Regions from separate parts of the Paenarthrobacter sp. NPDC090522 genome, predicted to be linked through region 1. Evidence: riboswitches for the same ligand, from Rfam matches in the RefSeq annotation. Region 1 holds a riboswitch; the other holds the start of a gene.
What was found. Region 1 has a riboswitch for cyclic di-AMP ahead of ACIQT2_RS17280 (M23 family metallopeptidase). Riboswitches for the same ligand answer to the same signal wherever they lie in the genome.
Positions count from the first base shown of each region.

Region 2: linked by a shared signal. The riboswitch ahead of ACIQT2_RS20285 (hypothetical protein) and the one ahead of ACIQT2_RS17280 (M23 family metallopeptidase) in region 1 are both predicted to bind cyclic di-AMP.

Region 1 is NZ_JBIVXL010000014.1:28,816-36,109, reverse strand. Features, by position in the region: gene ACIQT2_RS17295 (HNH endonuclease) at 1-20, opposite strand, end outside; gene ACIQT2_RS17290 (NlpC/P60 family protein) at 263-1,027, opposite strand; gene ACIQT2_RS17285 (C40 family peptidase) at 1,126-1,872, opposite strand; cyclic di-AMP (ydaO/yuaA leader) riboswitch at 1,877-2,035, opposite strand; gene ACIQT2_RS17280 (M23 family metallopeptidase) at 2,182-3,012, opposite strand; cyclic di-AMP (ydaO/yuaA leader) riboswitch at 3,017-3,257, opposite strand; gene ACIQT2_RS17275 (metal-dependent transcriptional regulator) at 3,487-4,182, opposite strand; gene serC (phosphoserine transaminase) at 4,482-5,612, shown strand; gene ACIQT2_RS17265 (DUF3027 domain-containing protein) at 5,700-6,338, opposite strand; gene ACIQT2_RS17260 (cold-shock protein) at 6,346-6,729, opposite strand; gene ACIQT2_RS17255 (hypothetical protein) at 6,922-7,137, shown strand; gene ACIQT2_RS17250 (helicase-associated domain-containing protein) at 7,224-7,294, shown strand, end outside.
Region 2 is NZ_JBIVXL010000020.1:28,913-36,206, forward strand. Features, by position in the region: gene ACIQT2_RS20270 (hypothetical protein) at 390-1,514, opposite strand; gene ACIQT2_RS20275 (response regulator transcription factor) at 1,715-2,455, shown strand; gene ACIQT2_RS20280 (sensor histidine kinase) at 2,459-3,949, shown strand; cyclic di-AMP (ydaO/yuaA leader) riboswitch at 4,058-4,241, shown strand; gene ACIQT2_RS20285 (hypothetical protein) at 4,245-5,093, shown strand; gene ACIQT2_RS20290 (glycosyltransferase) at 5,267-6,667, shown strand; gene ACIQT2_RS20295 (glycosyltransferase family 39 protein) at 6,664-7,294, shown strand, end outside.

The DNA.
Region 1 (7,294 bases):
TTCAGAACGAGTGTGCGCATGCACGTACCTCTTCACGGCCGCACCCGTCAGGGGCACGAGGGCCGGCTGCCCTCTGCATGTACGGGCTGTGGATCGACACCATAAGGGTAAGCACTTATATGCCGTATCAACGAATTTTCGGGCCTGTTCCCGTGCAGTGTCGGCGAATGTTCATGTGCGGGACACCTTGCACGGCCCTCCGCGCGGGGCTTAAAGCGGAACACCCCGCAGGTATTCCTGCGGGGTGTTCAAAGAATCTGTATCAGCCGTTCACACGGATGAAGACCGGGCCGGAGCCGACGTTCACACTGAAGAGTGCAGTGGTGGACCCGTTCCATCCACCGTGTACTGCCATGCCGTTACCGACGTAGACGGCGATGTGTGCCATTCCGCCGTAACCACCGTTGGCGTAGTACGCGAGGTCGCCCGGCTGGGCTTCGGCGGCGCTGACGGTGCGGCCCAAGGAGAGGTAGCCCGCCGGCCAATCGTGGAAGTTGATACCCACGGCCGCCAGCGAATTGGTGACCAACATGGTGCAGTCCTGGGTCACTCCCAGCTGGGCGTAGGCTGCAGCGGCGATGGCTGCCCCGAGGCCACTGGAAGCTGCAGGAGCCTTGGCGGCCGCCGTTGCTGAGTTGTCCACTGCCAATGTGGCGGTCGCGCCGGTAGCCGTGGAGCCGGATGCGGCTTTCGCTGCGGGCTTCTCGACGACGGGAGCCGGAGCTTCCACCGTGGTCACAACCGGGCTCTCGTAGGAGATGGCCACGGTGGAGTCGGCAGCGATGGTGGACTGCGTGACTGCCTGGACATCAAGGGCTGTGGTGGCCGTGGATTCACGCTGGACGTTGGTATCGGCGGCGTTCGCAGCAACGCCACTGGTCAAGACCAGTCCTGAAGCGGCAGCGATAACGACTGCCTGGCGGCCGACGCCACCGGCGTTGTTGCTGACAGCCTTCGCGATCACGGCAAGGGAGCTGGTCTTGGGGGCCTCAGCTCGGTGCCGTGCAACCTTGTGTGCACTGGTCATTTTTTAATCTCTTTTCGTTTCCGCACGCGGTTGGGGCACGCGCGGTTTGCGGGCAAGCCAGCACTTGGGGGGCATGCTGGCGTACCCCGAACGGGGTTTTAGCGGAGGGTGAAGAATGAAGACGTGCCGGTGGAAGCCACCGAGTGGAGCAAGGTTCCCTGGCTCGGGTTGAGAGCGCTGATCATCATGCCGTTGCCGACGTAGATGCCTACGTGTGCGCCGCCGTTCTGCATGACCAGGTCACCCGGCTGCGGCGTGCTGGTGGCCTTCATGGCAGTCCAGGCGTTGACGCGGGGAATGCTGATGCCGGCCTGGGCGTAGACCCACTGGGTGAAGCCGGAGCAGTCCCAGCCGTTGGGAGTGGTGCCGCCCCAAACGTAGGGGTGGCCGATGCCCGTGTAGGCGATCGCGGCGAGGCCGGAGGCTGCGGCGCTGGAGGCCGTTTCCTTGGCGTCGGAAGACTGTGCGGTGAGCGAGCCTGCAGCCTGGCTGCCAGTGGTCTGGTTACCAGCTGTCTGGGAGCGCTGGGTGGTCTGCGACGCGCGCTGGACCTTCGGGGCTTCCTTGGTGGCCACGACGGGGCTCTCGAAGGAAACAGTGGCCGTGGGCTCTGCAGTGACAACCTCGGTGGTGAGGAGCTGCTGCGTGCTCGTCTCGGCCTTGGAAACATCGGTGTCCGCTGCCTGGGCCGGGAGGCCGACGCTGAGGACGAGGCCGGAGGCTGCGGCGAGAACTGCGGCCTGGCGGCCAACGGTTCCGGCATTCGCTGAAACAGCCTTCGAAAGAGTGTTCAACGGGTGAACCGTCTCGGCGCGGTGGCGCGCAGGGGTAGTGCGTGATGACACGTAGGTAGCCTCTCCCAATGCCTGCGAGGTGAGCTGTCGGATTCGGATGGGAGTCATCCGGCCACGCGCTTCGAGAAGCTTTGTGACTTAACCCCAAGGCCTTCTCTCGAAGACCAAAAGTGGTTCCCCCGCCCCTGCCAGACGAATTTTGCGAACGGATCCTGAGTGGTGGCAGAGCTAGGCAATCCACTCAAGTGCATCGGCCCCCTAAAAAGCCGATGCGCTTTAGACGGTACAACAGTTGAAAGCGAATGTCACATTCAGGTCACGGGGTGTGTCGCGAATGCGAGAGACGACCATCGACTTTGCTTAGAGCCAGCCCATGGGGTCAACAACTTCGCCGTTGACCTGGACCTCGAAGTGCAGGTGGCAGCCCGTGGAGGCGCCCGTGGTGCCGCTCAGGGCTACAACGTCACCGCGGCTGACAGTCTGGCCAACCTTGACGTTGAAGGACGACAGGTGGTTGTACGTGGTCTCAAGGCCATTGCCGTGATCCACCACAACGCGGTTGCCTCCGCCGTACTCGTGCCACCCGGCAAACGTGACCTTCCCGGCGGCGGCAGCGTGGACCTGGGTGCCACACTGGGCAACGAAGTCCTGGCCGCGGTGGAAGTCGCCGGTGCCACCGGTCAGCGGGCTGACGCGGTATCCGAACGGAGAAGCGGTTGTCAGCGTGTCCAGCGGACTTCCAAGGGTGCCCTTGGAGGAACTGGCCTGGATGCTGCCAACGGACTGGGCGCTGAGCAGCTGCTTTAGCTTGCCGTCGGGATCGGCCTTGGTGGCCACCGCCGCACGGCTGAAGTCGATTTTTGCCGATGCTTCCGCGGAAACCTCAGGCTGGCTGCCGCCGGATACGGCAAGGGCAGCTTCTGTTTGGCCCGACTCGGAGGTGGCCATGACGGGGCTTGTGGCCGGCAGACCGACAGTGAGGGCGAGGCCTGTGGCGGCCAGGGCCACCCCGGCTTTCTGCCCTACGCCACTGGCTGCGGCGAAATCGGCAACCTGGCGCAACGGGCTCTTACGGCGGCGCACCTGACGCTGGGTGTCGCGCGGCCGGATCTCCGTTACGACGCGGGCTGGCCGCAGCTCAGCAGCGGGGCCGGACGCGCGTCGGCGGCCCCTGACGTTCTGCGATGTCAAACTCTGTTCCTCTCTAGAAAGCCTGCGAAGTTAGCTGTCGGATTCGGATCAGAGAGTGCAAAGACCCGGCCCGCACGCAGCGCATACGGCACACAGGTATCCCGGAGGAAATTGCGTAAGTAGGCACTGCTGCTGCGGACTTCACCCCAAGGCTGCTTCTTCAGGCAGCCAATGGTGGTTCCCCCGCCTCTGCCAGTAGTGGATAACACCCCTGATCTGCTGGCAGAGCTCGGCTCCAGATCAGGTAACGCTTTGGTATCGGCGCTAGTAGATAACTATAGGGGATTAAAGCCTTCGGTAATAAATTCGTTATCTTCCGCGGCGCCGCTTTCCGGGGTGGGCCTTTAGCACCTTTCGGCGGAAACTGCAGGTCACGCCGTTCTACCCGACTCTGGTAGTGAGATCAGACACTCCGGCCGGGACACAAGTGAGGCACCCATCCTTTTCGGGAGAGGTGCCTCGGAAGTCCTACGTTCAGCCAACCGCCACGAAGACGTGGGCTGCAACTTCGGGGGGCAGTTCCAGGGCGCCCTCGATGCCGGGGACGCGGACGGAGATGTACTCCCCTACCTGCGCCAACGAAACTGCCGCGCCCGGGCGGATCCCGCCTTCATCGAGTTGGGTCAGGAGTTCAGGCTCGACCTGGATGGGTTCGGCCAACCTGCTCACCACAACCCGTGAGTCCGTGGCGTAGCCGTCCATTGCCTGGATGAGGTTGACGTCGCCCTTGAGGGAGATCTGGCTGGCCCGTCCACCGAGTGCTTCCAAGCCCGGGATCGGGTTTCCGTACGGCGACTCGGTGGGGTGCTCAAGCAACTCGTACAGCCGGCGTTCAACCCGCTCACTCATCACGTGCTCCCAGCGGCAAGCCTCGTCATGCACATAGGCCCAGTCCAGGCCGATGACATCGGCCAGGAGGCGCTCGGCCAGGCGGTGCTTGCGCATCACTTCGGTGGCCCGCTTCCGGCCAACCTCGGTCAACTCCAGGTGGCGGTCATTGGACACGACCACCAGGCCGTCGCGCTCCATGCGGCCGATGGTCTGGGAAACAGTGGGACCGGAATGGCGCAGGCGCTCGGCAATGCGGGCCCGAAGAGCAACGATGTTCTCTTCCTCAAGCTCCAAAATGGTCCGAAGATACATCTCAGTGGTATCGATCAGATCCGTCATCCAGCTCAGCTCTCCTCGAACGCAGTTCTCGCGTAGTGTCCACCGTACCGCGTCCAGACGAGGCGGTCGGTCCCGCGGCGCCGCCCCATGACGCCTCCTCCAGCTTAGCTTATTTGGAATTACTCTGAATAATCCTCCTTCGCGTTCCCGCGCTCCCGGACTGCACCGTTCCACGTGGCGGACTATGACAACCGCAGGTTCCTGCCCGCGCGCCGTGTCAGGCAGAATTGGGGTGTCGAAGGAGCAGTTGATGCCACCTGCCACGACCCATCTTTGACCGATACCCATTGGAGCCACCCGTGAGCGACAACAGCATCACCATTCCCGCCGACCTGCTGCCCAAGGACGGACGCTTCGGCGCAGGACCGTCCAAGGTCCGCCCGGAGCAGGTCGAAGCCCTGTCCGCCGCAGCCACCACCATCCTTGGCACGTCCCACCGCCAGGCACCGGTGAAGAACCTCGTGGGGTCCGTCCGCGAAGGCCTCAGCACTTTCTTCCGCGCCCCGGAGGGCTACGAGGTTGTCCTCGGCGTCGGCGGTTCCACGGCGTTCTGGGATGTCGCAGCGTTCGGCCTGGTGGAGAAGAAGGCCCAGCACCTCTCCTTCGGCGAGTTCGGTTCCAAGTTCGCGGCGGCCACCAACAAGGCTCCCTTCCTGGACGCTTCCTCCATCATCAAGTCCGAGCCGGGCACCCGTCCGTCGCCGCAGGCCGAGGCCGGGGTGGATGTCTACGCCTGGCCACAGAACGAGACGTCCACGGGCGTCTCAGCTCCGGTCAAGCGCGTTGACGGCGCAGACGAAGGCTCGCTGATCGTGGTGGACGCAACCTCTGCCGCCGGTGGCCTGGACGTGGACGTCGCGGAGTCCGACGTGTACTACTTCGCGCCGCAAAAGAATTTCGCTTCCGACGGCGGCCTGTGGCTGGGCCTCTTCTCCCCCGCCGCGCTGGAGCGCGCTGCCCGGGTGAAGGCCAGCGGCCGCTGGATCCCCGACTTCCTGGACCTCCAGACAGCGATCGACAACTCCAAGCTGAACCAGACCTACAACACGCCGTCGTTGTCCACGCTGGTCACGCTGGACGCCCAGGTGCAGTGGCTCAACAGCAACGGTGGCCTGGATTTCGCCAGCAAGCGCACGGCGGACTCCGCCAGCCGCGTGTACTCCTGGGCCGAGGCCTCCGAGTACGCCACGCCCTTCGTGGCCAACGCCGAGGAACGCTCCAACGTCATCGCCACCATCGACTTCGATGATTCGATCGACGCAGCGGCCATCGCCAAGGTGCTGCGCGCCAACGGAGTGGTGGACACCGAGCCCTACCGGAAGCTTGGGCGCAACCAGCTCCGGATCGCCACGTTCGTGGCCATCGAACCGGATGACGTTTCGGCACTGCTCGCCAGCATCGACTACGTGGTTGGCGAACTGAAGAAGTAAACACCATCAGCGGCCGCACGGCCGGAACGTTAAAGGGCGCCTGCCGGGAAGGATTCTTCCCGGCAGGCGCCTTTTTTGTGTCTTCAGTTATTGCTGGCCGGAGTGGTCCGCGTCTTCGACGGCGTCCCCGGTCTCGTCCGAATCGTCATCCGCGTCGTCATCAACCTGGGCATCGTCTTCGCCCGCCTTGACCGTTTCCTCGGCGACGTCTTCCTCGGTCTCTTCAACCAACGGCTTCTCGTCCTCCGGGCGGACCCGTTTGGCCCACGGCACCCATTCCGGCGCAAGGATGGAGTCCTCGGACGGCAGGAGCCCCAGCTCGCTGACGGTGACGATTTTGGACCGCGAGTTACGGGTCACCACGGCGTACCACTGCCAGCCGCCGTAACCTGCCAGCTTCGATTCGAACAGGTGGGTCACCACCCGGTCGCCTTCCGATTTGGCTCCGAGGTGCGCACCTACTTCCCCACGGTTGGCAATGCCTTCCACGGCCTGGCGGGCGACGTCGACGGCGGCAGCCAGGTAGGAGTCCGGCTTGCCGGTGCGCCATACAGGAACGCCGGCGCGCGGCTTCGGGGCTGCGGCCTTGGCTTCAGCGGGCTTCCGCCCGGGAACTTCCCTGGTGGCAGGGGCGTCCCCGTTTGCAGGAGCCTCGGCAACGGGGAGGGCAGGGGTTTCCTGCGCGCCTTCCCCTGCCTCTATATCCCGTGCGGATTCCGATGTCATGGCGTTCCTAGGCTTCCAGCTCGTCGGCAACCTTGCGCAGCGCCATTCCGATCGCCTTGGCCTTGTTGCCTTCCGGATACTTTCCCGAGGACAACGTACCGGACAGATTGTCCAGGACGGTGACCAGGTCCTGGACCAGCGGTGCCAGGTCGCGGGCGTTCATGCGCTTGGCCTTTGCGATGGAGGGGGTCTTGTCCAGGACGCGCAGGCCCAGTGCCTGGGCACCGCGGCGGCCGTCGGCAACGCCGAACTCCACGCGCGTACCGGCCTTCAGCTCGGTGACCCCTGCAGGCAGGGACGTCTTGGGCAGGAAAACTTCCTGGCCGTCTTCGGCCGCGAGGAATCCGAAGCCCTTTTCCTTGTCATACCACTTGACCTTGCCGGTGGGCACGTAATCAACCTTCTTCGTTCTTGCGTGGAAACACGTCGGGCCGCCACCGCATCCACAGAGTCCTGCGGGATCGAGGGTGACAGCCCGCTCCGTGTGGGTCTGTTCCTTCAAGGTTATCCTGCCGGGCACCCTAATCATGCTTCGCACCGTCCCGCGTAGCGGCGACCGCGAGCAAACAGCTAGCGTTGAGGCATGACTTCCACGGGTTACCGCCGCCCCCTGACGATTGCCGCCGCGATCGTTGCCATCATTTCCCTGGCCGCCGTCGCGGCTGTCATGGCCATCGCCTTCAACGGCGGAATTGCACCCGTGTGGATCACGTCGACGGCGCTCTATGGGCTGCCCTTGGCCTTCATCCTGGCCGTTGTTCCCGTGGTGGACGCCGTCCGCCAGCGTCGCCGCCACTAGCTGACCTGCAGTTGCGGGTCCCGCTTTGCGTGGCAAAAAACGAGCCAAGCGCGCAGAGCAGGCCCAGCAACGGTAAATTTGAAGTGATGTCCCTCATTCGCGCGCTCAGCAAGGAACTTGAAACGCGCAGCGACGCCTCGCTGCGGGCTCTTTTTGC
Region 2 (7,294 bases), on a different contig from region 1:
TGCTGGACCAGATTGCTGCGGCTGCAGGTGCTGTTGAGTTCTTGTTCACATTGGAAGTGTGCAACGTAACAAAGGCAACACGCAAGTAACAATGTGCCAAACCGTCCACATCCTGAGACATCCGGCACTATTGTGCCTCAAATCACAATTCAGCGAGCCCCTAAAATGAACGCCATTCCATTCGTCCGATGCCCGAAATATTGAACATGCAGTGAACTTTCTTCGACGAATAGTGCATTATGGCCTTCGCGATTTTCCAACCTCCTGCGGCCATGGAATCTCACGATCTGAAACAGTTACTGACCAGTCGCAACTCGACTCCGTCTCGATTTTAGTGGCCCGAATCTGCTACAAGCGGTAGAAACGGGCCACACCGTCCGGCTGGCAGCTCAGGACGTGGTGCCCGAACCCGTCGTCGAGCCCTGTCCGGAGGACGTAGTTGCCGTGGTGAGCCGGACGGAGGAGGCCGTGTAGGTGTCGCCGTCCTTGGTAGCCGTTACCCGCACTGTGGCGCCCGACTTGATGTCCGCGATGGTCAGGCTGCTGGTGGTGCTGCCCCGCTGCCTGGTGCCTTGGGCTACGGCTGTATCCGAACTGAGGACATACGTCCTGGAGAACCCATCGGAGCTCTTGACCGTCAGGGAAGTGGACGAAACCTCACTGACCGTTCCGAGCTGATCGGCCATGGTCACGTATTCGTTGTCCCGGAGGACCACGTACTCGGAATGGATGGCGGTGTTCAGGCCTCCGGCCATGCCCAAGCCGTCAGGCGACATGCCGCCCATCTGGCCGGGCATGCCCATGCCATTCTGGCCCGTTCCGCTCCCGTCCTGGCTGGTTCCCCCGGGTCCGAGGCCCTGTCCCGGGACGCCTTGCTGCGCACCGGCTCGGCCGGCCTGGCCCAAGGGCACGTTTGCCGCATCTGCCGAGCCGGCGTTGCCCAGGGAGTAGAAACCCGCAGCCGTTCCTGCGGCGACAACTACGGCAACGCCGGCAACGATCAGTGTCCGCTTGAGAGTCCAGCGGCCCTGCAGGGTTCCCTTGTCCTTGCCGGGCAGGGAGCTGCCCCAGCCGTTTGCGGGCGGAGCACCCCCGCCATTGGTGTTCGACGCCGGAGCTTTCCATCCGCTGTTGGCTGCGGTAGAGCCCGACGGCGAAGCTCCCCATCCGCTGTTGGCTGCGGTAGGGCCCGACGGCGGAGCTCCCCACCCACTGTTGGCTGCGGAAGGGCCCGACGCCGGAGCTCCCCACCCTGCCGACGGCTGGTTTCCGCCGGGCTGGGTAGCGACCTGCCGCGTTTCCTGGGTCGGCGCGCCGCCGGGTAGGTCTCTGCGGCCCTTCTGGGAATCTGCCTCGCCCCATGCCCACGAGGATCCGGGATTGGCTTCTCCGGGGCCGGGCTGCGCGGTTTCCTGCTTCGGTCCGGTATTTTCCCGGGGTGTGCCTTGGTTTCCCTGGGTGGTGCCCTGCGGGGCCGGGGACGTGGGGCCTTCGGGGTGCTGCTGCTCGTTCATGGTTCTCCAGATGGGGTTGTTGGTCCTCTTAGGCCCCAGAGTCTGCTGCCTGGCTGTGCGGAAGCTGTGTTGAGGAGCAGTCCCTCCTGTGACCTGTGGATTCGCGTGTTCCAGGACTCCCATCTCGCTAGTGTTGACTTCACAGGGTCCTCACAGGACCGGCAAAGCGCCGGCAAACCAGCAGATTGGAGAGTTGTCACATGGCATCCCCGCACTCCATGACCAACAACCTTCCCCAGCTCTCCCACCCGGACGGCTCCCCCATCCGCGCCCTGGTGGTGGACGACGAGCCGAGCCTCGCCGAGCTCATGAGCATGGGCCTCCGCATGGCCGGCTGGTCCGTCGCCGTGGCCGCAGACGGCCCCGAGGCCGTGAAGCTCGCTAAAGACTTCCGCCCGGACGTCCTGGTGCTGGACGTGATGCTTCCCGGATTCGACGGAGTTGAGGTCCTGAACCGGATCCGCGCGTTCGCCCCGGAAGTCCCCGCTCTCTTCCTCACCGCGAAGGATGCAGTACAGGACCGCATCGTTGGCCTGGCTGCGGGCGGCGACGACTACGTGACGAAGCCGTTCAGTATGGAGGAAGTCCTGCTGCGCCTTCACCGTTTGGTACAGCGTTCGGGTGTTGCCGCCATGGACACCGCAGAACTCGTGGTGGGCGACCTGACCCTAAACGTGGACACCCGCGAAGTAACCCGGGCCGGCGAGGACATCGCCCTCACGGCAACCCAGTTCGAGCTCCTGCGCTACCTCATGGAGAACCCCAAACGCGTGGTCAGCAAGGCCCAGATCCTCGACCGCGTGTGGGACTACGACTTCGGCGGGCAGGCGAACATCGTGGAGCTCTACATCTCCTACCTGCGCAAGAAAATCGAGGCCAACCACCCGCCCATGATCCACACCGTGCGTGGCGCAGGCTACGTCATCAAGCCCGCGGACTGAACCTTGACCACACTCTCAGGGGTCGCCCGGAAGACGCAGCGGAGCTGGCTGGACCCATCCACCTGGCATTTGCGGACCCGCCTGGTGCTCGTAGCCATGGCGCTGCTCGTTGCCATCTGCGGGGCGGTGGGAGTGGTGAGCTATGCGTCCATGGACATGGTGTTCAACCGGCAACTGGACCGGCAATTGGAGCAGGCGTCCAGCCGCGCGAACGACTTTGGCAGGCCACCCTCCAGCTACCCGAACGGCCGGCCGGACCCCCTCGAAGCTCGCGGGCAGGGCGCCGGCACCCTGAATGCGCGGATCAGCGGATCGACCGTCAGCAGCGCCGGGCTCATCGACGCTTCAGGGAACCGGGCAACGCTCTCCGCCGAAGACAAACAGGTCCTGCTGGACCTTCCCTTGGACAACCGACCCGTTGACCGATCACTGTCCAACGGCGACTACCGCCTGGTCGCCGTCAAAACGGCCTATGGGGACGTGATCGTGACTGGCCTGCCGCTCGCCGACAAACAAAGCACCGAAGCGTCCCTCGTCTGGACCATGGTGTTCGTATCGCTCGGTGGCTTGGTATTGATTGGGCTGGCCGGAACCGTCATTATCCGGCGGACCATGCGGCCACTGGAGCAACTGTCCGAAGTGGCCACCAAGGTTTCCCGCCTGCCCCTCGACGCCGGCGAGGTGGCCCTCGCGGTGCGCGTACCCCCGTCGGCTTCCCACCCCGGAACAGAGGTAGGCAGCGTGGGCTACGCCCTCAACCAGATGCTGAACAACGTGGCCAGCGCCCTCGAAGCCAGGCAGGAAAGTGAAACCAAAGTCCGGCAATTCGTTGCCGACGCCTCGCACGAGCTCCGCACGCCCCTTACGGCCATCCGGGGTTACACCGAGATGCTGCGGATGACCGAGAATTTCACCGAGGATGGCCGCAAGTCGCTGTCACGCGTCCAGAGCCAGTCGGAGCGGATGAGCACCTTGGTGGAGGACCTGCTGCTCCTGGCCCGATTGGATGAAGGGCAGCCTTTGAAGGTCACGGACGTGGACCTGACACAGTTGGTCATTGAAACCGTGACTGACGAGAAAGTCATGGCCCCGGACCACGTGTGGCAGCTCAAGCTTCCGGATGAGCCCATTACGGTCCGTGGAGACGGCACGCAACTTCATCAGGTGCTGGCCAACCTGCTGTCCAACGCCCGCAAGCACACCGATCCGGGCACCACTGTGGTCACCGGCGTCATGCTGAGCGCGGACGGGAGTGCAGTGGTCACCGTGACGGACAACGGGCCCGGTATTCCCGCGGATTTCCAGGGCCGCATCTTCTCCCGTTTTGCCCGGGCCGACGCGGCACGTTCGGGATCGGAGGGCACGTCGGGCCTGGGCCTGTCGATTGTCGAATCGATCGTCGGAGCACACGGTGGCAGCGTCGAAGTCACCTCAAAACCGGGGCGCACGGAGTTCGCCTTGCGCCTCCCCTCAGTGACCAGCGAACAGGTGTAACGAAACCGGCAAGGCGACGCACCGGCGTCGTGATCTCTGTTACCTAAATGTGACTTAAGCAAAATCCTCCTGTACCGTCGAAAGGGTGGGTCGCCCCAAGAGGCCCACACCCGGGATGCGCCGAGCTCTGCCACTTCCCGGAGTTCCGTTCTCATCGAGGCAGAGACGGGGGACCCAGAGTCTCCGGGCCAGGCATTGCGCCGGCCCTTGGGGTGAAGCCGCAGCTACGCGCGCGGCCGGATGACCTCATCCGAACCCGACAGCTAACTCCGCAGGCGCTGAGAGGTAATCACACATGTCTGAATTCAAGGATCAGACGCGCCATTCCGCGCGTCACCGCGACGAAAACGATGCTCCCCTGACCAAGTCGCAGGCCGTTCTGAAGAACGCCGCACGCCAGGGCAAGGCCGGCCACCGCATGTCGGTCGTAGCAGGTGTCGTTGCCGCCGCACTCGGCGTCGCTTCGCTGGGACAGGCCGCCAACGCCGCGTTCAACCTGCCGGAACTGAGCCAGGCAGCGCAGACCCAGGCCGCCGTACAGTCTGACCCGAACGCCAACGCTGCCTCAGACGCAGCTGCGGAAAAAGCTGCTGCGGATCGTGCAGCTTCGGCCAAGGCCGCAGCGGACCAGACAGCGGCCGCAAAGGCTGCAGCCGAGAAGGCCGCCGCCGACAAGGCAGCTGCAGACAAGGCTGCCGCAGACAAAGCCGCAGCAGACCAGGCGGCTGCAGCACAGGCCGCAGCCGAGAAAGCTGCTGCCGACGCCGCCGCCAAGGCTGCCGCTGACAAGGCAGCAGCAGCAGCTGCAGCCGCCGCTGCCGCGCCCAAGGCCGTGGACGATCCCGCCGCAGCCAAGGCCTACGCTGCCAGCATCCTGGCCAGCTACGGCTGGGGACCGGGCGAAATGACCGCCCTGAACACGCTGTGGGAGAAGGAATCCAACTGGCGCACCACGGCCACCAACGCTTCCAGCGGCGCATACGGCATTGTCCAGTCGCTTCCGGCTTCCAAGATGGCTACTGCCGGCGCCGACTGGCAGACCAACTACCAGACCCAGATCAAGTGGGGCCTGAACTACATCAAGGAACGCTACGGTTCGCCGTCCGCAGCCCTTGCCTTCCACTTGGCCAACAACTGGTACTAAGCCCGCAGGCTTTCCGATAGCCGCTCCTGTTCCCGCCGCGCGCATCAACCCCAACTGATGCGCACGGCAGGACCGGGGGCGGCTTTTCGCCTGTCCAGACGCCGCCACAGTTACACAGTCCCGTCACAGCTTCCGCCTAAAGCCCTCACAATCGGCGGATCCACTCTGGATGCATGACGCTCATAGATCCAGCCACCAGTGCGCTGCCGAGCCCCGCCCATGCGGGGCACTCCGCCGCTCCTGCCTTGCCCCACCGGCAGATGCGGCGCTCTCCCGTGGACACCCGGACCACAGTTCCCGTCCTGGACGTCACCGTTCCCGTCCACAACGAGGAAACGGACCTCGAGGAATGCCTGCGCCGCCTGCACGGACACCTCGTGGACACTTTCCCGCATTCCTTCCGCATCACGGTGGCGGACAATGCAAGCACGGACAACACCCTGAAGATCGCCGAGCGACTGGCCCGCGAACTCCCCGAGATTGCCGTCATGCGCTTCGAGGAAAAGGGCCGGGGCAACGCCCTCCGTCAGGTCTGGCTCGCGTCGCCTTCCCCCGTTCTGGCCTACATGGACGTGGATCTCTCCACAGACCTCGCCGCCTTGGCGCCGCTCCTGGCGCCCCTGATCTCCGGGCACTCGGACCTGGCCATCGGCACGAGGCTCTCCCGCAACTCCCGGGTAGTCCGTGGGCCGAAGCGCGAATTCGTGTCCCGCAGCTACAACGTCCTCCTGCACACCGTCATGGGTGCACGGTTCTCCGACGCGCAGTGCGGCTTCAAGGCCATCCGCGCGGACGTTGCCCACCAGATCCTCCCGCACACGCTGGACAACGCCTGGTTCTTCGACACCGAACTGCTGGTCCTCGCCGAACGCTGCGGACTCCGCGTCCATGAAGTCCCCGTGGACTGGACCGACGATCCCAACTCAAGCGTCGACGTCGTACGTACCGCACTGGCCGACCTGCGCGGAATGGCGCGCCTGACGCGCGACCTGGTCACCGGACGCATCCCCGTTCCCGAACTTCGTGCCGCCCTGGCGCGCGGACCACTCCCCGCTTCCTCACGGACCTCCGAGGCCACGCCGCGGACGAGCCTGTTCGGGCAACTGGTTCGCTTCGGATTCATCGGTGCTGTGTCCACCGTGGCCTACCTGGTGATTTTCCTGTTCTGCCGCAGTTTCATGGACCCGCAGCTCGCCAACTTCCTGGCGCTCATCATCACCGCCGTGGCCAACACCGCCGCCAACCGGCGCTTCACGTTCGGCATCCACGGCGGCAACCACGCACGGCACCACTTCGAAGGGCTGATCGTCTTTGGCATCGGCTTGGCGCTCACCTCCGGCGCGCTCGCCCTGGTGCATGGAAGCACGACGCCGGACCGCTGGGTTGAGGTGGCCACCGTGGTTGGGGCGAACCTCACCGCGACAGTAGCCCGCTTCCTGCTGTTCCGCCTGTGGGTCTTCCGGAAGCCGTCCCAAGCTGCGACGCCCGCGAAACCCGCCGCGGCCGCCGTCCCAGCCGCTGAAGCAGTTCAGACGGCAGCCTCCGCCCAGACCAACGAGGTGGCAGCGAAATGATCACCGCCCTCCAGCCAAGCAGCGCAACCGAAACCGAAGCCGGCAACCCCGTGCCCACGGACCACCGGCACTCGCGCTTCCACCGCATCGTCTTCGGCCGGCAGGCTCGCTGGGTCCGTCCTTCCGCCGCCGGGCTCCTGGTGGCGACAGCCTTCCTCTACCTCTGGAACCTCGCGGCCACGGGCTACGGCAATTCCTTTTACGCCGCCGCCATCCAGGCCGGCACCAAGGACTGGACGGCCTTGTTCTTCGGATCGCTCGACGCCGGCAACGCCATCACCGTGGACAAGCCACCGGCTTCCCTCTGGATTCCCGCGCTCGTGGGCAGGATCTTCGGCTTCTCCCCCACCAGCATGCTGGTCCCGGAGGCACTCATGGGAGTGGCCGCCGTCGGGCTTCTGTACCTGGCGGTCAAGCGGGTGGCGGGACCCGCAGCGGGCCTCATCGCCGGTGGTGCGCTGGCTCTGACCCCGGTGGCAGCACTGATGTTCAGGTTCAACAACCCGGACGCCATGCTCACGCTGTGCCTGGTGCTGGCCGCGTACCTGACAACGCGGGCCATCGAAAAGGCGGGCTGGAAGTGGCTTGCCGCGGCGGGTGCCGTTGTTGGGTTGGCCTTCTTGAGCA